Regions from separate parts of the Litchfieldia luteola genome, predicted to be linked through region 4. Evidence: predicted binding sites of a transcription regulator. Region 4 holds the regulator's gene; each other region holds the start of a gene.
What was found. The regulator Rex, encoded in region 4, represses fermentation and respiration genes when NADH is low (regulators of the CRP and FNR family bind a similar motif). The targets are predictions, from matches to a motif close to TTGTGAAATATTTCACAA.

Region 1 (5,957 bases), on a different contig from region 4:
AGAATTCAACCTCTAATTGGGGTGTATCATTCTAATGTAGTGAGTGAGATCATCGAGATCCTAGAATCTGACCATTATAAAATGATGAAGCTGTTAGATCAACTACGAGTAACTTATGTACCATTTGAAGATGAACAACCTTTTCAAAATATAAATGACTTAGAAGAATTTCAAAAACTAAACGATAAATAGTGATGAAATTCACATTCATCTATGAGTTAACTAGATATAATGAACGTACGTTAACCTGTAAGGGAGGAGGCAGTTCCTACTCCTAACTTGGTGGCGTATCCTCGATACAACGTGTGAACAACGGTTTACACGTTTTTTTGTGGAAACTAAACAAGTTTTTATAAATGTGATATGCCTCACATACTACAATCCTTCCTGGTGCTAGAATAAAGTTATTAAGAACTAGGAGGGAATACCTCATGTTTGATAGAGACTTTAATGAGAATCCATTTATTGTAATCTGGGAGTTAACAAGAGCTTGTCAGCTAAAGTGCCTGCATTGTCGAGCTGAAGCACAATATAAGCGTGATCATAGAGAGTTAACTTTTGAAGAAGGTAAGAAACTGATTGATCAGATATATGATATGCAAAATCCACTACTTGTCTTTACTGGTGGAGATCCACTTATGAGACCAGATGTATATGATATTGCGGATTATGCGATAAAAAGGGGTGTACGTGTGTCAATGACACCTAGTGCAACTCCAAATGTAACGAAAGAGGCTATTGAAAAGGCAAAAGAAGTGGGACTTGCACGTTGGGCCTTTAGTTTAGATGGACCAACAGCAGAGATTCACGACCATTTCCGTGGAACAGATGGATCGTTTGATCTGACAATGAATGCTATTAAATATTTACACGAACTTGAAATCCCAATTCAAATTAATACAGTCATCTCTCGTTACAATATGCATGCGTTAGATGAAATGGCAAAACTGATTGAAGAACTAGATTGCGTACTGTGGAGTGTGTTCTTCCTTGTTCCTACAGGAAGGGGAAAAGATTCTGATATGATTTCACCTGTAGAGCATGAGCAAGTGTTCAGATGGCTTTATGACTTAAGTAAGCGAGTGAAGTTTGACATTAAAACAACAGCTGCTCAGCATTACCGTAGAGTCGTTATCCAATCAAAAATGAGAGAAACTAAACATGAACCAACAATGATAAAGTATGAAAATGCATTAATGAAAGGGAAGACAGGTCAATTTGATGGCCTAGGTAGAGCCCCTCAAGGGGTAAATGATGGAAATGGGTTTGTTTTCATCTCTCATGTTGGTGATGTGTATCCAAGTGGCTTGCTTCCTATAAAAGCAGGAAATGTAAAAGAAACCCCACTTGCAGAAATCTATCGTGAATCACCAATTTTCAAGGATTTACGTAGTCCTGACAAATATAAGGGAAAATGTGGTGTATGTGAATTTAGATATGTGTGTGGAGGGTCTCGTTCACGTGCATATGCTATGACTGGAGATTATATGGAGAGTGAACCATTCTGCGTTTATATCCCAAAAGAACTTAGAAAAAAAGAAGAAGTAGTTAAACAAAATAAGAATAAAAAGAGCTGCTAGATATTTAATCTAGCAGCTTATTCTATACTACAAATGACAGCAGGGCATCCTTCGCAGTTTATCTCTTTTTTCAAATAGTCAAGATCGTGTATCATTATTTTTCCCTTTGAAATAGAAATAATGTTGTTTTTGCGCAGCTCGTTTAACATGCGGTTTGTGCTCTCACGTGTAGTTGCACAAAAGTTCGCTAATTCTTGATTAGTTAAGTGAAGATTAATTAAGATTCCATCGTCTTTTTTTATCCCATAGCTATTGGTCATTCTGATCAAGGTGGAGTACAGTGCTCCTTTTTTTCCAAGAAGTACAAGGTCTCTAAACTTGGTTTGTGTCTTGCGGAAATGATCACTCATCCACTTCATAAACTCCATTGCAAGCTTACCATTTTCAAAAAGTGTGCGTTCAATATTTTCTTTTTTTATAACAGCTACTTCTCCTGATTCAATTACCTGAGCATTAAATAAATACTTGGCATTCTCAGAGAATAGAGTAAGTTCACCAACTATTTCACTATGTGCACATATTCGAAGAGATAATTCTCTTCCATCTGCTGCCACTTTACTAATTTTAACTCGACCTGATTGGATAATATAAAGCTCTTTTGCCTCCATACCCTCTTGAAATAAGTAGGAACCCTTTTCCATTTTCATACTATAATCCGCCGATTTTAGCAGTTCTGTTAATTCAGTCGAAAGTGTAGGCTTTAAACAAGTAGTCATGAGGATTCACCTCTCTATTTAAATTGCTATCTATCTTTGATTTAAAAGGAAATAGCATAGACAGTCAATGACAGCAAAGTGAATAAGATGTAGGTTTTTCATCATAAAATGCTTGGAAACGTTGATATATACAGACTGAGAGCCTTTTTGAACAAATTCTTACAATTTGATAAGAATCACTTTATGGATAAAAAAATAGGAATTCAGCTTTATCAGCCTCTTCCTATTACTTAAGCAAACATTTGAACTTTGTAGAGTGTACAAAACTTACACCAGTCAACAATCACAATCTTTTTGTCATAAATAGCAATGACATTGTCATTTTTTAAACGGGTAAAAACCCTACTAACACTTTCTCTTCTAGCACCTACTAAATTTGCAAATTCCTGAACGGTTAAGGGAAGTTCAATCTGAACGCCATATCCATGATGTTCTCCAAATTCCTTTGCAAGTCGATCTAATGCAGATATTGTTTTACTATAAACATCTAGTAAAGCTATATCGCGTAAGGTTGATGTAAAGCCTCTTAATTGTGAACTCATATAACGAATAATCTCAATGCCTAATTCAGGATTAAACTTTAATTCTTTTTCCAAGGCCTCTGTTTTTAGAAATAAAACATCGCCATCTACAATCATGTGTGCTGTTGCGGGATAAAACGAACCTGGTTGTGAGAAAAGACATGCTTCAGCAAATAAGTCTCCAGCTTTTTTGAGACATACTACTAATTCCTTTCCTGTGTTGTCACCTTTTGTTAAGCGAACAATTCCAGTTTTAACAAAGTACACTCCCTTTGCTTCTTCAAACTCAGTAAAAATAGTGTCTCCTTTTGCAAACCTCAAGGTAGTTAAGCTTTTCTGGATGAATTCTAAAGATTCCTCTGGGAGCTCCTTAAATAGATCAAGTTTTCGTAACAGCTCTTTATACATAGTTATCCCCCTAAACATTCCTATTAGCATTTCTTGCAAGGATGTTTACAATCTATGAGGTAAATGGTTTCAAAGTTATCATTCTACATTCTATAATTAGTTTAACGGTGTTATAGGTTATTGTAAGTGATTTAAGTCACTTGAGTGTCAGGGGAAAACAAAAACTCCTTAATCGTTTAAGGAGTCTTTGAGATCGACATATTAGAGTTGTGCAGCAGCTCTTGGAAAAAGGATATTATTTTCTAAGTGAATATGCTGAAATAAATCAGATTCTAAATATTCTAGACGCTGGTAAACAAGTCGGTAAGTACCGCATGCTCCCAGTGGAGGAGTGAAGTCATTCGTAATTTCACGAATTTCTTTTATAATATCTCCGGCTCCGTCATGATCATCTTCAAGTTCGTTAATTAGTTTTTTCATTTTTTCAAGAGTTTCTGGTGTTGGATTGTTTTCATATTCTAAAATAAACGGAAATGCTTCTGTTTCTTCCTTAATTGTGTGTTGCTCTAATTCTGCTTTTAACTGGTTAAAGAGAGAATGAATTCTAGCGAGATGTTTATGCTCTGCGCCATGAACACGTAAAACCTTTGTGACATAAGGAGTAAGCTGAGGTAGCTCCTCATTTAGGTAACGATGATGCTTATTAATAATGTGTTCAATTAACTCGCTGTAAGAAGCATTTGCCCAGTCAATCTCCCGTTCATTACGTTCTTTCATATCGTAATAAAGTTCATTCAAACGACTTACTACTTCCTCAGCAGATAAATTTCTCTCCTGTATAGCATCTATAAGTGGTCGATTTCCTCCACAACAAAAGTCAATTCGATAAGATTTAAATAGGTCCCCAGCTTTAGGAAACTTTGTTACAACTTCACCAATGATAGATTGTTCAGTAAAAACGTGTTCCATGAGTAGTACCTCCAATTGTTATTAAATTTGGTTCTAAACATAGAATAACGTGATTGGTTATTTTAAGAGGTGATTCAAATCACACTATGAGTTAATTTTTTATCACTATATGTGATAACCATCACAAACCGATAGAAAGAATGTTGCTACTATAGATATAGTGGGAAAAGGGTGTTCAACAACACAAGGTAACACTCTTTATTTTGAACAAACGAAAGAATGAAGTACAATAGAATGTAATCTAAAATAGTTTGAGATATAAGGAGATAGTAAAAATGGTAGAAAAACGTACGCCTATTCCTGTACATGAGGCTGTAGAAAAAATCATGTTCTTTGCAAGCAGTGGAGAGACCGAACTAATCCCTCTAGAAGAATGCTATGGGAGATTTCTAGCTGAGGATCTAAAGGCAGACCATGATGTTCCACCCTTTGACCGTTCTCCATATGACGGGTTTGCAATTAGGTCTGAGGATACGAAACTAGCCAATCAGTCCAACGCTGTTGAATTTGAAGTTATAGAAGAGATTGGTGCGGGTTCTGTAGCGAAGCAGGAAGTCGGTGCCTTTCAAGCTATTCGAATTATGACAGGTGCACAAATGCCAATCCAATGTGATGCAGTGGTCATGCTTGAGTTAACAAAAGAATATGAGCGAGATGGCCGTAAATATATGTCATTAAAAAGACAATTACAATCTGGTGATAATATTTCTTTTCAAGGTGAAGATACCCAAAAGGGGAATGTCTTGGTTGAAAAGGGAACAAGAATTAACCCAGGAGTGTCGGCACTTTTAGCTACGTTTGGTTATGACAAGGTGTTAGTTGGAAGAAAGCCAACCGTAGGAATTTATGCTACTGGAACTGAATTACTTGATGTCCATGAAGGGCTTGTCCCAGGAAAAATTCGAAATAGTAACTCATATATGATTCGAAGCCAAGTCGAGCGTGCAGGTGCTGAGCCTATTTACTTTGGGAAACTTGCAGATGATTTTGATACTTGTTATGAAGCGATTAAGGAAGCCATTGAGAAGGTAGACATATTGATTACGACAGGTGGCGTATCTGTAGGTGATTATGATTACCTACCGGATATTTATAAAAAATTAGGTGCAGAAGTACTTTTTAATAAGATTGGAATGAGACCTGGTAGTGTCACTACAGTTGCTCAGTTCGAGGGCAAGTTACTATTCGGTTTATCAGGAAATCCTTCAGCGTGTTATGTAGGTTTCGAGTTGTTTGTTAGACCAATTATACGGACACTGCTAAATAATCCGAATCCGCATTTAAAGAAGATTACAGCTCGACTAGATGTTGATTTCCCTAAACCAAACCCTTTTACCCGATTTGTACGTAGTAGCATCTCTTTTAAAGATGGGATGGTTTCTGTTACTCCAAGTGGTTTAGACAAGTCAAATGTTGTCACTTCACTCTCCGGTGCGAATGCCTTAATGGTGCTTCCAGGAGGAACAAGGGGCTATGAACAAGGAATGCAAGTAGATGTTTTACTACTTGAAGATGAAGAGGGATGTCAATGGCCCTGGAACTAGATGTACCCGTCATACAGGTAGTTGGCTATCAAAATAGCGGAAAAACAACATATGTTGAAAAGCTAATAAAGCAAGCGACTACACTAGGTTTAAGAGTAGCAACGGTTAAACACCATGGTCATGGTGGTATGCCTGATATGTTGGATAATGGGAAAGATTCAGATCGACACCGCTTGGCTGGAGCACTGGCAGCAAGCGTAGAAGGTGATGGTGTTTTACAATTATATTGTAAAAGAGATGAATGGAAGTTAAATGACATTCTTAGTATCTATAAGCATC
Region 2 (5,957 bases), on a different contig from region 4:
TAATACTTTATGGGTAGTTGGACACTTCCATTTAACATTAGGGATGTCCGTTGTAATGACTTTCTTCGGAGTAAGTTACTGGCTAATACCATATTTATCAAAACGCGTACTAACTCCGCAAATGAATAAAATTGGAGTTCTTCAAACGATCATTTGGACAGTTGGTATGCTACTAATGTCTATCTCAATGCACTGGGTTGGAGTATTAGGTTCACCACGTAGAACGTCATACTCAACTTATTTCGATAATGCGACAGCGTTAAGCTGGGATCCATATCTAATGTTCTTAGGAATCGGTGGAACATTATTATTCGTAGCAGTGATCATTCAAGTGTATGCGGTGTTTAACATGATGTTCTTTGCACCAAAAGGGGAAACAGAGTTCCCAATTGCTGATGTAGAAAAAGGAGAAGCAAAAACTCCATATTTGACTGAGCGATGGGGTATCTGGGTAGTGCTTATGATTTTAACAATCGCTATGGCCTACGTTGTGCCAATTGTAGATATGATTGTAAATGCACCACCAGGCTCACCACCATTTAAAACTTGGTAATAAAATGTAAAGAGATAGCTCGGGCAATGGAGGGCTATCTCTTTCTGCTAAAAATGGAAACGCAACATAGATTGAAAATAACGTAGATTTGGGAAGTGATCTCTTATGATCAAAAATCGGCATACGACATTGGCAAGTATGATTGTTGTACTCTTCGGTTGTGTATTGTTCTTTATCGGTACAGATGGATTCAGTGCATTTACGGAGGAAACAGCAAGAGTGAATAAACTAATAGAAGATAAGCCAAAATTCCCTGATGTAATGTTAGAGGACAGTAATGAAAGAACCTACAGTATTTCTGAGTTTGAAAATAAATACGTGTTTATTACGTTTTTATATACAGCATGTATGACGGTGTGCCCGCAGTTAGAAATGAACATGTCTCAAGTGTATGAGTTGTTACCCTCTGAATATATAGGGGAAGAAATTGTATTTTTAAGTATTAGCTTTGATCCTGAGCGAGATGTTCCTGCCACGCTTGATAAGTATAAGGATTACTTCGGCAGTGATGGTGAAACATGGAGAATGGCGAGAGTTCCAGACCAAGCACAATTGGATTCTCTGCTAAAAGCATTTGGTGTGACGGTCATTCCAGATGGATATGGCAACTTTGCTCACAACTCTGCATTTTACTTAGTTGATCGAAAAGGACACCTACAAGAAGTGATGGATTACACATTAGTTGAAGAAGCTGCAACTAAAATTGAGAAACTTATTGCAGCTGAAAAAGGGGAGTAAGTCTATGACACAATTTATCTATGGCCTAGTTATTTTTATCTTTCTAGCACTTCCCCCAGTATCAAACTTAATGGAATCGATTATGGTTGTTCATATGCATATGCAAATGCCGGCTATCGTTGTTGCAGGATTCTTTATGGGAAAATTGTTTCAACTGAAGTTTCCTAGATTTTTTGAAAAATGGAACCAAAACGGAATACCGGGCACTTTATTATTTATCGTCATTATGATTTACTGGACCATCCCACGTATTATGGATGAAACCTTGTTAGAGCCGACGATGCAAGTATGGAAGTTTATCAGTTTGGCCTTTCTAGCCGGAGTACCGCTAAGAGATAGTTGGACAAAGCTCTCTTCAAAAGCAAAAAACACTATTTTCATATTTTTTACGATAAAATATTTGGGAATGGGTGTACTATACATTAATATTGACAATCAATTATGTAATAACTACTTAATGGTTGACCAAATCACCCTCGGCTGGAGCTTTTTAACCACAGCCATTGTCATCATGATCTACCTAGTTTACGAAGCTTTTAGAGACAAAACAGTATACTAAAATAGGGGCCTGACCCCCGCTGCTTTAAAGCTTTATCGCAGTGGGGGTCAGGCCCCTCTTGACATAATTATGTCTAATTTATGTCATAGGCACCGAATACCTTCCGCGATATGTAATTTATCCTCAAAACCGCAGTGGCATTGATTCCTAGATGTTCTACCGAAATTAAATTGCACACAACTTAATCTGGAATTTACTTCCTTTATATTTTTGTCACAACTTAACCGAGTTTCGTATGTTATCATCATAATCACAGTGATAAACATCACAACATAAACGATCAAGTTATGATACATTCACCAAACGTCTTTTCCAATAACACTGTGAGATTTAGAGTTACAAAAACTAAAATTTTTTTGGTGAATATGTGAATGAATGCACAATATCACCATTCTTCTTTGTGAAACAATGAACAATGTATCACGGTCATTTCACAAAAATCACTAATCATTTTTGTCATAGTTGTCATTTCTTTCAGGTCAACTATTTATTTTTTACAACTTTGTGAACTAGTACACAATTTAATCACTATGGTTATATAGTAAATCAAGCAACCAAATTGACTTGCACTTTAAGGAGATGAGTGTCATGAAGTATATGAAACAAAAAGCATTAGGACTACTAGTCTTGGCCTTACTTTTTTTGACTGGCTGTGAATCGAACCTGGTTGTTCTTGATCCACAGGGTCCTGTAGCGAGAAGTATTGCAGACTTAATTAACTGGTCAATCTTCTGGATGCTAATTGTCGTTGTTGTTGTATTCGCGATGTTTGCTTTTATTGTTTGGAAATATAGAGAAAAACCAGAAAACATGGATTATGAGCCACCTGAGGAGCACGGCAGTACTGTATTAGAAATTGTCTGGACAGTTATCCCGATTCTTATCTTAGTTGCTCTAACGATTCCGACCGTAAAAACGCTTTATGCGTTAGAGGAAGTTCCACAAGGTTATGAAGAAACAGAGCCTATTACGATTCATGTTACATCTGCTGACTGGAAGTGGATTTTCAGCTATCCAGAGCAAGGGATTCAAACAGTTAACTATGTAAATATTCCAGAAGACACGCCAATTGATTTTCGTTTAACTTCTGCTGGTACAATGCAATCATTTTGGGTGCCTGCATTAGGCGGACAGAAATATGCGATGGCGAAAATGGAAACTCAAATGTACCTCTTAGCTGATAACCCTGGTTCTTATTTTGGTAAAAACACAAACTTCAATGGCCGTGGGTATGCTGGAATGGAATTTGAAGTACTTGCCCAAACACATGCTGAATTTGAGCAATGGGTGAAGGATGTTAAAAATACAGCACCAAAACTTACAGAGTCAGAATACGAAGAACTGCTTAAACCGACACATTTAGGTCGATTAACGTTTTCTAACACTCACTTAGAATGGGTTAACCATGCTGACATTGATTCTAAATCCTATACAAACCCAGAGTTATATAGATATACCGGGTATCCTGGTAGAATTTTCGACGAAGAAGATAACTACAAAAACAAAGATGAAGACAAAGAATCATCTGAAAAAGAAGAAGATGTAAAAGATAAAGACACCCACGGAGGTGACCACCATGGACATTAAATGGAATGAGATATTAATTACAGGTGATCCTTTAATATTAGGGGCACAGATTTCGATAGTATTAACCATGCTTGGTGTTGTTGGAGGTTTAACTTATTTTAAAAAGTGGAAATGGCTTTGGTCTGAATGGATCACAACTGTAGACCATAAACGTATTGGTATCATGTATATTATTGCTGCTACAATAATGTTTTTCCGTGGTGGAATGGACGGAATGCTTATGAGAGCACAGACGGCTAGACCTGAAATGGAATTCCTAAGCTCGCAGCATTACAACGAAATTTTTACAACGCATGGTGTTATCATGATTCTTTTCATGGCAATGCCGTTCCTTATCGGATTAATGAACGTTGTTATTCCTTTACAAATTGGGGCTAGGGACGTTGCGTTTCCTCAATTAAATGCACTTAGCTTTTGGCTCTTCTTTAGTGGAGCAATGTTATTTAATATTTCCTTTGTTGTCGGTGGATCGCCAGATGCTGGTTGGACCTCTTACTTCCCACTTGCAGGGAAAGAGTTTAGTCCGGGTATCGGTAATAACTACTACGCGATCGCACTACAAATTGCAGGTATCGGAACACTAATGACAGGTATTAACTTTATCGTTACGATTTTAAAAATGAGAACTAAAGGTATGACATTATTAAAAATGCCTATGTTCGCATGGACAACTTTAGTAACGTCAGTAATCATTGTTGCTTCTTTCCCAATTTTCACAGTAGCATTAGCATTAATGACTTTTGACCGTCTGTATGGAACACATTTCTTCACAGTTTCAGGTGGAGGAATGGATATGCTGTGGGCGAACCTATTCTGGTTATGGGGGCATCCTGAGGTATATATCGTAGCATTACCAGCATTCGGTATTTTCTCTGAAGTTATTGCAACATTCTCACGTAAGTCACTATTTGGCTATAAATCAATGGTAGTTTCGATTGTTGGTATTGCGATTTTAAGTATGGTTGTTTGGGTTCACCATTTCTATACAATGGGTTCAGGCGCTCTTGTGAATTCAGTATTCTCAATTACAACGATGATGATTGCGGTTCCGACAGGGGTTAAAATCTTTAACTGGTTATTCACGATGCGAAAAGGTCGGATTAAGATGACTACTGCCATGCTTTGGGCATTAGCATTTGTACCGAACTTCGTTATCGGTGGAGTTACTGGAGTTATGCTTGCAATGGGAGCAGCAGATTATCAATATCACAACACATTATTCTTAGTTGCTCACTTCCATTACGTGCTGATTCCAGGGGTCGTATTCGCTGTATTCGCTGGATTATATTACTGGTGGCCGAAGATGTTTGGTCACATGCTGAACGAAAGAATCGGTAAATGGCATTTCTGGTTATTTGTCATTGGATTTAATGTAACGTTTATGCCAATGTTCTTCTTAGGCTTAAATGGTGCAGTTAGACGTTCATTCACGTACTCTGTTGAGTCAGGATTTGCACCATTATTCCTAGTCTCAGCAATTGGATCTGTAATTTTAGCTATCGGATTTGCGGCATTCTGTTACAACATCTACTGGAGCATGCGTTATGCAGACCGTAACATTTCTAGTGACCCATGGGATGCTAGAACTCTTGAGTGGGCTACAGCTTCTCCGGTTCAACACTATAACTTTGCTAAACTACCAGAAGTTAAGACACTTGATGCTTTCTGGCACATGAAAAAGAATAATGAAGGCTTAACTTTACACGAAAATGAAATTGAGAAAATTCATATGCCAAGTAACTCTGGCCAACCGTTTATTATGTGCGTAGTATTTGGTATCGTTGGATTCTTCCTTGTTTTTGAATGGCATATCCTAGCTGCCATAGCGTCAGTGGGAATTATCGCAGGATTAATCTACAGATCGTTTGATTATAACGATGGATACTATGTGAGCGTTGATGAAGTGAAGGAAACAGAGCAAGCTTGGAGAAAAGGGAAGGCTGAGGTGAACAAATATGTCAGCTAGTGTAAATACGTCATTACCTTTGGAATATCAAACAGAGCAAAACCGCTTTAATATCTTGGGCTTCTGGATATTCCTTGGAGCTGAGATTGTTCTATTTGCAACTCTCTTCGCAGTATATGGAGTATTAAGTGAGCGTTATGCGGGTGGACCTACTCATCAGGATATTATTATTGTAAAAGAAGTAATGATTCAGACATTCCTACTATTAACGAGTAGCTTCACATGTGGTCTAGCAATCTATGAAATGCGCCGTAATAACGTTAAAGGGCTTATCACATGGTTGATTATTACGTTACTTCTAGGTGCAGGGTTCCTCTATATGGAGATTAATGAGTTTATCCATTATATCCATATCGGTGCATCAATGCAGGAGAGTGCCTTCCTTTCAAGTCTTTGGGTATTACTAGGCACTCACGGTGCACACGTTGCATTCGGTATCATCTGGGCAACGATGTTAATCATTCAGCTTTATAAAAGAGGCTTAACACCAGTTACTGCTCGTAAAACATTTATTATCGGACTATACTGGCATTTCCTTGATGTGGTTTGGATCT
Region 3 (5,957 bases), on a different contig from region 4:
GATTTATTGGAGAAACAATTGCTACCACAGAGGCTCTTGCTCTTGTGATTAACCCTGGGCAATATGAAATAGCAGAGATAGAGGATGTCCTTAGCAAAGCCCATAGTCAAGATTCAAGATACTCAGGTCTCTACTATGTTAATGAACAAGGCGATATTTTAGCCTCATCTGTTAACTTACAATCTCCGGTCAATTTAGCGGACCGTGAATATTTTCAGGACGTGGTTCGTTCTAAAAAAACAGTTATTTCCAAAGCACATACAGGAAGAGTAAGTAAAAGGTATATCATATCTATCGCTACGCCTGTCACCCAAGAAGCTGACTATAATGGTTATTTACTTCTAAGTATTCGCTTGGATTATATCGAAAATGAAATGAAGGTCTTAACACCTAACACTTTTATTCGAGTAACTGAAATGGATGGAACTGAAATTCTTAGCACAGCTTCTAAATTTACAGAGTCAAAAGGTGAAGCCATCTCAACTACTCTTACACATACACCTTGGACACTGGAGGGAAAACCTAATTTTACTTTATTTCCAAAAGAAGAGCTGCTTAATGCTGCCTTTTCCTACATTATTACTACTTTTATTTTCACTAACATTTTATTGATATTATTGAAATATGTACTTTTACGTAGAAAAACTGCGTTTGAAAGTGCCCAAAATGAAGCTCAAAAGCTAGAACTTGTTGGAACACTAGCTGCAAGTACTGCCCATGAAATTAGGAACCCCCTCACTGGAATTAAAGGGCTCATACAATTATTAAGTGAAAAATACACAGACACGGAAGACCAATTCTATTTTTCTGTAATTGATGAAGAAATAAAACGAATAAATGAGATCATTAGTGAATTTCTAGTACTTGGAAAACCTACTGCGGAAAAAACCGAGGATAATGATATTAGAAAAATTATAAGTGAACTTGACCCACTTATTCTCTCCGAAGCGAACCTTTACAATATTAAGTATCGTGTGATAAACGATGGTGAACATCCATTACTAGTTAAATGTACAAAAGATCATATTAAACAAGTAATTCTAAATTTGACAAAAAATGCTTTCCAGGCAATGCCTTCAAACGGAACAATTGTCATTCAACTCCAAAAAAGTTCAAGTAATTGCCTAATAACCATCACAGATACTGGTCAAGGAATTCCTAAAGAAGCCCTATCAAAAATATTTGAACCATTCTTTACGATGAAAGATACAGGGACAGGACTAGGATTAGTTGTTTGTAGGCGAATTATCACTCTATATGGAGGAACAATTGAAATTGAGAGTGAAGTGAATGTTGGTACGAAAGTAAAAATTATATTACCACTTTCCATAAAGAAAACAGGCTATGAAGCGTAGCCTGTTTTCTTTTTAAATTATATTGTTAAAACGGTTTCAATTTTTTCGATTGTCTCAAAACTCAAGACAACATCTGCTGCACGAGCATTTGCCTCGATTTGTTCAGGATTTGACGCACCCACTAGAGTACTCGCAACATTAGGTTGGCGTAAGATCCATGCTAGAGCTAACTCTGGCAAAGTGATTTCCAGTTCCCCGGCAATTTCTTCTAAGCGGTCTAACTTCGTTAAAACAATATCATTAATAATTTGTTTTACCCAAGTGTTAACCTGCTCATTAGCACCCCTACTACCAGTTGGGAATTGTCCTCCCTTATATTTACCTGTTAAAACACCTTGAGCAAGTGGTGAAAACACGACCTGGGAGATACCGTTCTTTTCACTGACAGGAATTATCTCGTCTTCAATGTCTCTATGAAACATATTATATTGAGGCTGATTTACTATAATTCTATCCATTAAGTACTTATCTGCGATTGATACAGCTTCCTGAATTTGTGCTGCAGACCACTCACTAACTCCCGCATATAGAATTTTCCCTTGACGAACAAGGTCATCAATTGCTCTTAATGTTTCATCAACTGGTGTATCATGGTCATATCGGTGACAGTAAAAAACATCAATATAGTCTAAGTCCATCCTTTTTAAGCTAGCATTTACTTGTTCAACTATATGTTTTCTTGACAGTCCTCGATCATTCGGACCATCTCCCATCGGCCAAAATGCTTTTGTGGTTATTACATAAGATTCTCTACGATAATCTTTAAGAGACTTTGCTAGTATCCTCTCACCTTCTCCTCGTTCATAAACATTAGCCGAATCAAAAAAATTAATACCTAATTCATATGCTTTATGTATAGTTTCAGAGGCTACCTTTTCATCAACTGTTTTTCCAAATGTAAGCCAACTACCTAAACTTATTTCACTTACCTTAAGTCCAGATCGTCCTAAACGACGATATCTCATACGATGAATCCTCCTCTAATAACCTAAAATAATATTTATATTTAACCTACCTCTAATTTATCAGAAAATTTAAAAACCGTAAAGTTCATCTTACCTATCACCCAGGAAATAATTCGTCGAATAATGTAGGTTTTTAGAAATGATTAATAATAAATATACCTTTACAAATCTAAAGAAAAGGGTTTTTATTGAAGGTGTATATAACATGATAAAAGGAGTATCTCCGCCTATGCTTGCAACTAGTAAAATAGCATCATCTAAAACCATTCCAGAACAAAAAACTGCCTACAGTATCTTATTTATGATTGGATTATGCCATTTATTAAACGATTCCATTCAAGCAGTTATACCTGCAATGTTTCCTATTTTACAGAAATCAATGGGTTTAACGTTTACACAAATTGGTTTTATTGGTTTCTCATTAAATGTGGTCTCTTCCGTCTTACAGCCTGCTGTTGGTTGGTACACTGATAAAAAACCATTACCCTATGCCTTACCATTCGGTTTAACTCTAACGTTTTTTGGCATTATCGGTTTAGCCTTTGCTCCGACATTTTTAACCATCATCATAGCAGTACTTTGTATAGGTTTTGGTTCAGCTATTTTCCATCCAGAAGGTTCTCGGGTTGCATATATGGCTGCCGGAAATCGTAGAGGGTTAGCACAATCCATTTACCAGGTTGGTGGAAACTCAGGTTCAGCATTAGGACCAATCATTACTGCATTAATTCTTGTTCCACTAGGACAGTTTGGTGCTATTTGGTTTTCTATTGTTGCTGCAACAGCTATTGGACTATTAATCTATATTGCAAGGTGGTATTCAACTACCTTAACATTCCTTTCAGCTAAACCAAAACAAAAAACTGGTGGTTTAGAGACAGGGTTGTCCTTCTCAAAAGCAATAAAACTTGCCTTATTAATTATCGTCATTCTCGTTTTTGCCCGATCTTGGTATATATCATCTATAACAAATTTTTATGCATTTTATGTTATCGAAGTGTATGGCTATACAATCTCGCAATCTCAACTTTTTATTTTCATATTCTTAGCAGCAGGTGCAGTTGGTACATTTTTTGGAGGTCCTTTGGCAGACCGTTTCGGTAAGAAAAGAATTATCTTTTTATCTATGATTGGTGCTACACCTCTGGCCATCCTATTACCTTTTGTAAACCCATTAATTGCTTACGGACTCGTTGGATTAATTGGCTTTATTCTTATGTCGAGTTTTTCAGTAACGGTAGTCTACGCTCAAGAATTATTACCAGGTAAAATAGGTACGATGTCTGGATTAATAGTTGGCCTTGCTTTTGGGATGGGAGCAATTGGGTCGATTGCAGTGGGGTCGTTGGCAGATATTTTCGGCTTAACCTCTACTATTATTGCTATTGGATTTCTCCCCCTTCTTGGTCTATTGACCTATTTGCTTCCTTCTGATGAAGAAGTAGAAACTTGGAATACGTAATGTAAAAAGACTGTCGAAAAGTATTTTTCGGCAGTCTAACTATTTTGCATTTATTTTATTTCATTTATTCTTACTTCAAGTTCGTGTTTCTCTTCATCAGACAACATTTTCTCAGCCATTGGAAACAATACATTCTCCTCTTTCATAAAATGATCAGTTAAAATTAAATAGGCTTCACTTACATAGGAAGCTAACCTTTTAGCATCATCTTTCAATAAATTGTCAGAGAGATGTTCTGTCTCCATTAAAAACTTACCTATGTTAGACTTTGCCTGATCATGTTCATATTCCATAACTGCAATTGGCCCTGAAGTTCTTCCAATATATTTTTCCATCATCTCAAAAAGAACACCTTCCTCTCTTTGTGAATGTGGTTCTAACACGGCAACAAAGCTTTCTACTTTCTCTCGTAATTTCTTTATAACTTCTAAGCACTCTGCTTCTTTCGTTTTCTCTATATTTGACGAAATATCATATAATTCTTTTTTCATTACATTTAAGGGACCATGCTCATCTTTTAATTGTTGCAAAGGACTACATAGATTCATTACTTCCCTCTGAAACATACTACTCATACAACCAGACATTTTTCATACCCCCTATATATTTATAAATAAACTATACCTTATCCATGTTTTAATATAGGTGATACAAATCACATTATCCTTTATTTTTAGGGAAGAAGACCATTTTGTGAACTTTTTCTGAAAACTTAAAATATTTTAACATTAGGATAGCGTTTTCACATATAATAAAGATAAATAAAATTTACAGTTATCTTGAAGGGAGTGTTTTCTCATGAATTATCAGGAATTTTACCAAAAGCCCTTAGTGCAAATTGGCCACAAAGATGCACAAGCTTTACTAAGTGAAGAGGAGTCTCACTGGTTAATTGCCGTTGAAGGAACAGAAGTTGAAAAAGGAAATAAAAGATATCATTGGAAGCTTTTTGTTTTCACTGCAAATAAAGATGGCACGTTTGATTACTCATCACCTTATTTTAGCACCCCACAAATTTCTTGTATCCACGATGCATTTAGAATGGCAACAGAATTAGAATGCCAATGCAAATCTGATAACTTCTCCTCCTATCCCCTTGCCACACAAATCGGTTAACCCTCCTTAAAGCTTTACCTTTCTTTTTACACCCATTTGTGAAATAATGTACACTCTATGAATATAGTATTAATACATATTTCAACCAGCATTAACCTTCAATATAAAAAGAGCAATTGGATCTCTCCAAATGCTCTTTTTTGACAATTATTATATTAGGCTAATCTAAACACAATTCCATGGCCACCCTTTGGATACTCCCACTTAATATTTTGATAAGGACATCCTATCCGACAGCTTCCACATTCATGACATCCCTCATAGCCTACATGCATCCTTATTTCTTCCCACTTATAAACCTCTGCTGGGCAAAAAATCGTACATATCTTATCTGGACATTGTGTCATGCATACATCATGGTCTAATACAGTTAAATGTGAATTTTTGTCAGCCTTAAAGCGAACTAAATACTGTTTTTCTTCAATATTTTTTGACATTATTTCATCACCTTCCATGCTCTATACATGTCTTGAATGACCTTAACGGCACCCTTCTCTTTTGTGAAAGAGCGAATAATATCTTTCTGTTTATCCCTTTTAGCCGTTCCATCTACAGTGAAAAACTTACTGGCTGCCTGATTCACCATCGGTAAATATTCTTTAAAATATTGCGGATATTCTTCAAAGGTATGTGCAGCATCCTTATATTTTTTAAGGTCCTTGCCAATGAAGCTGTTATAAAGATTCACCCGATAATAATCTAGAGTTTCTTCATCATAGCGATTTCTTTCCTTTGCACGTATAATTGTCTCTGCGGCCATTTTTCCAGAACTCATTGCCATATTAGACCCTTCGCGGTGAATTGCATTTACAAGTTGTGCTGCATCGCCCACGACGATTACTCCATTTCCAACTAACTTAGGAATCGAATTATAACCACCCTCAGGTATTAAATGTGCAAGATATTCGAGAGGCTCCCCGCCCTCTAAGTATGGCTTTACCATCGGATGACTTTTCACATAATCTAATAAATCATAAGGTTTCATTTTTGCTTTAATCATGCTTGAAAGGGTCGTTCCAACACCAATATTTAAGCTATCTTTGTTTGTATAAAGAAAGG
Region 4 (5,957 bases):
AATGTTACTTTAACAGCGTTAGCTAACGCATCTACACCACGAAGCATAGAGCGACGAGCGTCTTCACTAAATTTAATTTCTTTAGCCATTTGTATGTACCCTCCTCAAGTTATTGTAAGTATTTTTATTAAGTATGAATTCGATTAGCCAAGAATAGCTAAGATATCACTTTCACGTAAAATTAAGTATTCAGCACCTTCGTATTTTACTTCAGTACCAGCATATTTTGAGAAGATAATGCGATCGTCTACAGAAACCTCAAGAGCCACGCGCTCACCATTTTCTAATACACGACCTGTTCCAACAGCAATAACCTTGCCTTCTTGCGGCTTTTCCTTAGCGGAATCTGGTAACACAATACCACTTGCTGTTTTTTCTTCAGATTGTACAAGTTCAATTACAACACGATCACCTAATGGCTTTAACAAGTGAAACAACCTCCTCAAATAATCTTATAATTTTTAGTTTGGTTTTTTATTAGCACTCACTAACCTTGAGTGCTAACACAATTATTATATTAAATAATCTCTATTTTTTTTGCAAGTATTTAAGCAAAAAAATTTTAATACCCAGCAAAATTTTCCACACCCTTCTAGATTATGTCACACCAACGGAATTCTAAACTAGAAATGTTAAAAATTTATCTATTTTTCCTTTTTCTACTTTATCTACTAAGTCTAAAATCATAATAGTAAGAGAAGCAGAGTATTATATGGTAAAATACTATTGTATTTTTAATTCATAGTAACTAAAAAGGAGACCTTACATTTGGAGAAACGTTATTGGTATGTCATTTTGACTTATATAGTAATGCAACTTTCTGGAATTATTGGAATTCCGATATTATTATACTTTGGGTTCGGTGGAGAAGATTATGATACAGCCTTCACTCTCGCATCTACATACTGGCTAATTATTAGCTTCTTTGCAGCTTTACTAATGATTTTATATATATTACGACAAGATATAAAAGACAGACATTTAGCTGATCAGCGTTCTTCAGGGGCGAGTGCAGTAGGATGGGCTGTTGGTGGGGTATTTTTAGCCATGTTTGCTCAAGGTATCGCTGCTAGTATTGAAATAAACCTTCTTGGTATTGAACCTGGCTCAGAGAACACTCAACAAATTATCCAACTGATAAAGACTACACCTTTACTGATTATCGTTACATCTATTATCGGACCTATTCTTGAGGAGATTATTTTTAGAAAAATTATTTTTGGATCATTTTATCGAAAATTCAATTTCTGGATCTCTGCTTTCCTAAGTTCAGTTATCTTTGCACTTGTTCATATGGAACCAGAGCACTTGTTATTATATTCAGCTATGGGCTTTACCTTTGCATTTCTTTACGTAAAGACAGGGCGTTTGCTTGTACCTATATTCGCTCATGTAGCCATGAATACACTTGTCGTAGTCGTGCAAACTATTTTTGCAGAGGATATTGAAAGGATTATGAAAGAAGCAGAGAAAATGCAATCTTTCATATCTTTCTTATTATAGGTTAACGGAACTTCACTGGAGGACTTACAATGCGTCGAACATCACCCTTTTTCATGGGAATTATGTATACACTAATGGGATTACTATTCACTTATTTAGCCGTAGAAAGTGTTGAAGATACAATCTGGAATTTTGGAACCATTCTACTGATCGCTGTAGCTACTTTTGACTTTGGAGTAGCCATTCGAATGTTTTCCTTAAATAATAAAATCAAACAGCTTAAAAATAAATAAACCTCCCAAATCGGGAGGTTTATTTTTGTTCATTTTGATAGAGCATTTCTGCTTTCTTCGCTTTCCGATATGCACCTTTAGATACAAGAATACTGATTTCATATAGTCCAAACAACGGAAGAGTTACCATCATATGTGACAACAGTTCAGGTGGAGTTATAAACGCTCCAATGACTAAGAGGACAAAGTACGCATACTTTCGTACTTTCACCAAAAACATTGGAGTTACAATTCCAAGCCTTGTTAAAAACATAATAACTACTGGCATTTGGAAAAGTAGCCCAAATGGAAGAGTTAGTTGAAAAAGAAACTGAAAGTACTCATTAATTCCGATCACTTGATTTATGTCTAACCGATCAGCAAGTCTTCCCATAAAGTCAAAAACGAACGGGAAAAGAATAAAGTAAGAAAAGGAAATACCCACTAGAAACAGAAATACAGAAATGGGAATATAACTCAAGGTTACTTTGCGTTCTTTTTCGTAAAGTCCTGGACTAATGAAAGCCCATAATTGATATAAGATAATGGGTGAAGTGATTACAAATGCTATAATAAAAGCAAATTGCATATATATTTTAATTGGGTCCGCAGGGCGAAACGAGTTCATCGTTAATTCCTTAGCTTCGTCCGCATGTTGTAAATATACAATTATCGGTTCTGCTAAGAAAAAGCCACCAACCATAGCCAGGAAAAAGAAAACGACTATATATATCAGTCGTTTTCGAAGCTCACCTATATGGTCATATACGGACATTTCTTTTTCTGTCATAATGAATCATCCTAACCACAACTAAAGCATTTTAAATCAAAAGTTATTTTAGTTCTTCATTTTTCTTTTTGTCCTCGTCTTCATCATCAGCTAAACCTTTTGTTGCGTTCTTAAATTCACGAAGTGTATTACCCGCTGCTTTTCCAAGCTCAGGTAATTTTCTAGGTCCAAAAATTAATAGTGCTACAAACACGATTAGTAGAAGGCTTCCAATTCCAATATTCGGCATATCCTTCACCTCCTTTAAAGGGATTCTTATTTATTCACTTGGATAATGTTTTAAGAAGTATACGAGTGACTGTAATTCTACTGCTAAATCAATATGATGTACCCTAATGTGCTCCGGAACATTTATTCGAGCTGGGGTAAAGTTCAATATTCCCTTTATCCCTTTTTGTATTAAGCGGTCTGTGATCGGTTGAGCTGACCCAACAGGTACAGTTAATATAGCAACCGTTACATTTTCAGGTAAACGTTCCTCTAGTTCATCTAAATGATAGACTGATACGCCACCAACTTCTGTTCCGATTTTTGATTGATCTACATCAAAAGCCAATTCTATTTTAGTATTATTGTTTTTAGAGAAGTTATAGTGCAAAAATGCAGTTCCTAAATTACCTACTCCAATTAACGTTACTGCAGTTAATTCATCTTGATCTAACGTTTTTCTGAAAAAGGATAACAGATAATTCACATTGTATCCATATCCTTTTTTTCCCAACGCTCCAAAATAGGAAAAGTCTCGGCGAATTGTTGCTGAATCCACTTTTACTGCCTCACTCAGTTCTGCAGAGGAAACTCTTAACTTTCCTGAGGCATGTAGGTTCTTTAAAAATCTATAGTATAACGGTAATCTTTTAGCAGTTGCTTGTGGTATTTTTGATTGATCTATATTCAACTTTCATCCCCCACATTCAAACCATCTAAAAGGCTTTCATCTCTTTTAAAGTCTCCGTTTTTACCACCTGTTTTTTCTATTAAGAAAGTAGGACCGATGATCATCCCTTTATCGACTGCTTTACACATGTCATATACAGTTAAGGCTGTTGCAGATGCAGCAGTTAGAGCTTCCATCTCAACACCCGTACTTCCCTTTGTCTTAACTTCAACACGTATAAGCAGATGATATTCTTCTTCTTCATTCTTCCAATTAAATGAAATATCTACCCCTTTTAATGCAAGTGGGTGACACATTGGAATAATATCAGAGGTTTTTTTGGCAGCCATAATTCCTGCTACTTGAGCAACAGCTAGCACATCACCCTTTTTAATTGCATTTTGGGTTATCTTTTCGTATATCTCTTTATTTACTTGAACACTCGACTTTGCAATTGCAGTCCGAATGGTACTCGTTTTATCTGTAATGTCTACCATTTTGGCACGACCTTGATCATTAAAATGAGTGAAAGACGACATATAAATCTCCTCCCATAGTAGACTATACACTATTTTACCTCGTCTGTCTTATGAAGTTCTGTGATTTATTTCACTTTCTTAGTTGCATCCTAATAAAATCCATATCGTTAAAGGAAAGAGTTTGTTCAAAGTTTTGACACAATTGTGATATGGGTATTTTTAGTATTACTCTAATGCTGTATAATAAGTTGCCCTCTCAAGCTCTGATAAGATACACTTAGCTTATACTAAGAGGTGAATAAACATGATTTTATTACAAGTAAATCAGCTAAAAAAATACTTTGGTGCTGATCTTATTTTATCTAATATAAAACTAGAAGTACAATCAAGAGATAGAATTGCCCTTGTAGGAAGAAATGGTGCGGGTAAATCTACACTACTAAAAATTATTTCCGGGCAAATGTCCCATGATGGTGGAGAAATCATTAAGCCAAAAAACCTCTCAATCAACTACTTAGCACAAGATACAGGTCTCGAATCAAGTCTGTCAATTTGGAATGAGATGTTGACTGTCTTTGCACCATTGAAAAAACTAGAAGCTGACCTAAGAGAACTTGAACAGAAAATGGGTGATCCCGATATCATCCAAAATGAAGCTAGTTATCAACGATTATTGGCTGAATATGACCAATTGCAAATAAACTTTAAAGAGCAAGGTGGCTACCAATATGAATCTGATATTAGATCCATTTTACATGGATTTAATTTCTCAGATTTTGATTACAATACGTCTATTTCATCTTTAAGTGGTGGGCAAAAGACGCGCTTAGCCTTATGTAAACTATTATTAACGAAACCTGACTTATTAATATTGGACGAGCCGACGAACCACTTAGATATTGCTACGTTAACATGGCTTGAACAATATCTGCAAGGTTATCAAGGAGCAATTCTCATCGTATCCCATGATCGCTATTTCCTGGATAAGGTTGTTAATCAGGTATATGAAATCTCTAGAACGACCTCAACAAAGTTTACTGGCAACTATAGTCATTACTTAAAACAAAAGGCTGAAAACTACGAGCTTGAGCTTAAGCGATATGAAAAGCAGCAAGATGAAGTTGCAAAACTAAAAGATTTTATTCAAAAAAACCTTGCTCGTGCATCCACAACAAAAAGAGCACAGAGCCGGAGAAAACAACTTGAAAGAATGGATATGATGTCTTCACCTCTCGGAGATGAAAAATCAGCTTCCTTTCTATTTGATATTGAAAGACAGAGTGGGAACGATGTCTTAAAAGGAGCAAATCTATCCATTGCTTATCCAGGCTCAAAGCCTACGATTAAGAATATATCATTTTCAATTAGTCGCAGTGACAGTATAGCGTTAGTCGGTCCAAATGGAATTGGAAAATCAACATTATTGAAAGCAATTATAAAAAAACTAACACCTGTTGATGGCCATTTTCAATTTGGCTCAAATGTTTCAATTGGGTATTATGACCAAGAACAGGCGAACCTGACTTCAAATAAGCGTGTCCTCAACGAGCTTTGGGATGAGTACCCTCTAAAAAATGAAAAAGATATTCGAACTGTGCTAGGAAATTTCCTATTTTCAGGAGATGATGTGTTAAAAACTGTATCCACTTTAAGTGGTGGTGAAAAAGCACGTCTTGCACTAGCTAAGCTGATGATGCAGAAAGCTAATTTCTTAATACTCGACGAGCCTACTAACCACTTAGATTTAGATAGCAAGGAAGTATTAGAAAACGCCCTAGTAGACTATCCGGGTACAATTCTATTTGTTTCACATGACCGTTATTTTATCAATCGAATTGCAACTAAAATATTTGAGTTATCCACAATTTCACTTACTGAATACCTTGGTGATTATGACTATTATGTGGAAAAAAAAGCTGAGATGGTTGAATTAGAAGCCCTCGAGAAGAAACAGGTTCCACAGCAGAAAAAAGTAGAAGAGAAGACAGACAAGCTCTCCTATGAACAAGAAAAAGAAGCTAAAAAGCTAGAGCGCCAACGGAAAAGAAGAATTGAAGAAATTGAAGTTGAAATATCGGAACTTGAAAGTAAAATTG

Region 1: a site for Rex is predicted at 4,244-4,261, ahead of ric (iron-sulfur cluster repair di-iron protein). Genes of this name have one in related genera too.
Region 2: a site for Rex is predicted at 2,353-2,370, ahead of qoxA (cytochrome aa3 quinol oxidase subunit II). Genes of this name have one in related genera too.
Region 3: a site for Rex is predicted at 4,474-4,491, ahead of J2Z26_RS03250 (hemerythrin domain-containing protein). Genes of this name have one in related genera too.

The regions. Positions count from the first base shown of each region.
Region 1 covers NZ_JAGGKM010000001.1:446,832-452,788, forward strand. The annotation lists gene J2Z26_RS02290 (molybdenum cofactor guanylyltransferase) at 1-192, shown strand, start outside; gene J2Z26_RS02295 (TIGR04053 family radical SAM/SPASM domain-containing protein) at 432-1,580, shown strand; gene J2Z26_RS02300 (Crp/Fnr family transcriptional regulator) at 1,598-2,296, opposite strand; gene J2Z26_RS02305 (Crp/Fnr family transcriptional regulator) at 2,527-3,225, opposite strand; gene ric (iron-sulfur cluster repair di-iron protein) at 3,427-4,134, opposite strand; gene J2Z26_RS02315 (molybdopterin molybdotransferase MoeA) at 4,410-5,678, shown strand; gene mobB (molybdopterin-guanine dinucleotide biosynthesis protein B) at 5,663-5,957, shown strand, end outside.
Region 2 covers NZ_JAGGKM010000006.1:45,417-51,373, reverse strand. The annotation lists gene J2Z26_RS17015 (cbb3-type cytochrome c oxidase subunit I) at 1-553, shown strand, start outside; gene J2Z26_RS17010 (SCO family protein) at 659-1,291, shown strand; gene J2Z26_RS17005 (hypothetical protein) at 1,296-1,850, shown strand; gene qoxA (cytochrome aa3 quinol oxidase subunit II) at 2,448-3,437, shown strand; gene qoxB (cytochrome aa3 quinol oxidase subunit I) at 3,427-5,403, shown strand; gene qoxC (cytochrome aa3 quinol oxidase subunit III) at 5,393-5,957, shown strand, end outside.
Region 3 covers NZ_JAGGKM010000001.1:625,996-631,952, reverse strand. The annotation lists gene J2Z26_RS03265 (ATP-binding protein) at 1-1,355, shown strand, start outside; gene J2Z26_RS03260 (aldo/keto reductase family protein) at 1,373-2,320, opposite strand; gene J2Z26_RS03255 (MFS transporter) at 2,550-3,782, shown strand; gene J2Z26_RS03250 (hemerythrin domain-containing protein) at 3,833-4,369, opposite strand; gene J2Z26_RS03245 (hypothetical protein) at 4,581-4,898, shown strand; gene J2Z26_RS03240 (ferredoxin family protein) at 5,054-5,353, opposite strand; gene J2Z26_RS03235 (FAD-dependent oxidoreductase) at 5,335-5,957, opposite strand, start outside.
Region 4 covers NZ_JAGGKM010000014.1:4,878-10,834, reverse strand. The annotation lists gene groL (chaperonin GroEL) at 1-89, opposite strand, end outside; gene groES (co-chaperone GroES) at 144-428, opposite strand; gene J2Z26_RS21630 (CPBP family intramembrane glutamic endopeptidase) at 769-1,503, shown strand; gene J2Z26_RS21625 (YdiK family protein) at 1,533-1,736, shown strand; gene tatC (twin-arginine translocase subunit TatC) at 1,756-2,505, opposite strand; gene J2Z26_RS21615 (twin-arginine translocase TatA/TatE family subunit) at 2,549-2,734, opposite strand; gene J2Z26_RS21610 (redox-sensing transcriptional repressor Rex) at 2,765-3,403, opposite strand; gene moaC (cyclic pyranopterin monophosphate synthase MoaC) at 3,400-3,921, opposite strand; gene J2Z26_RS21600 (ABC-F family ATP-binding cassette domain-containing protein) at 4,166-5,957, shown strand, end outside.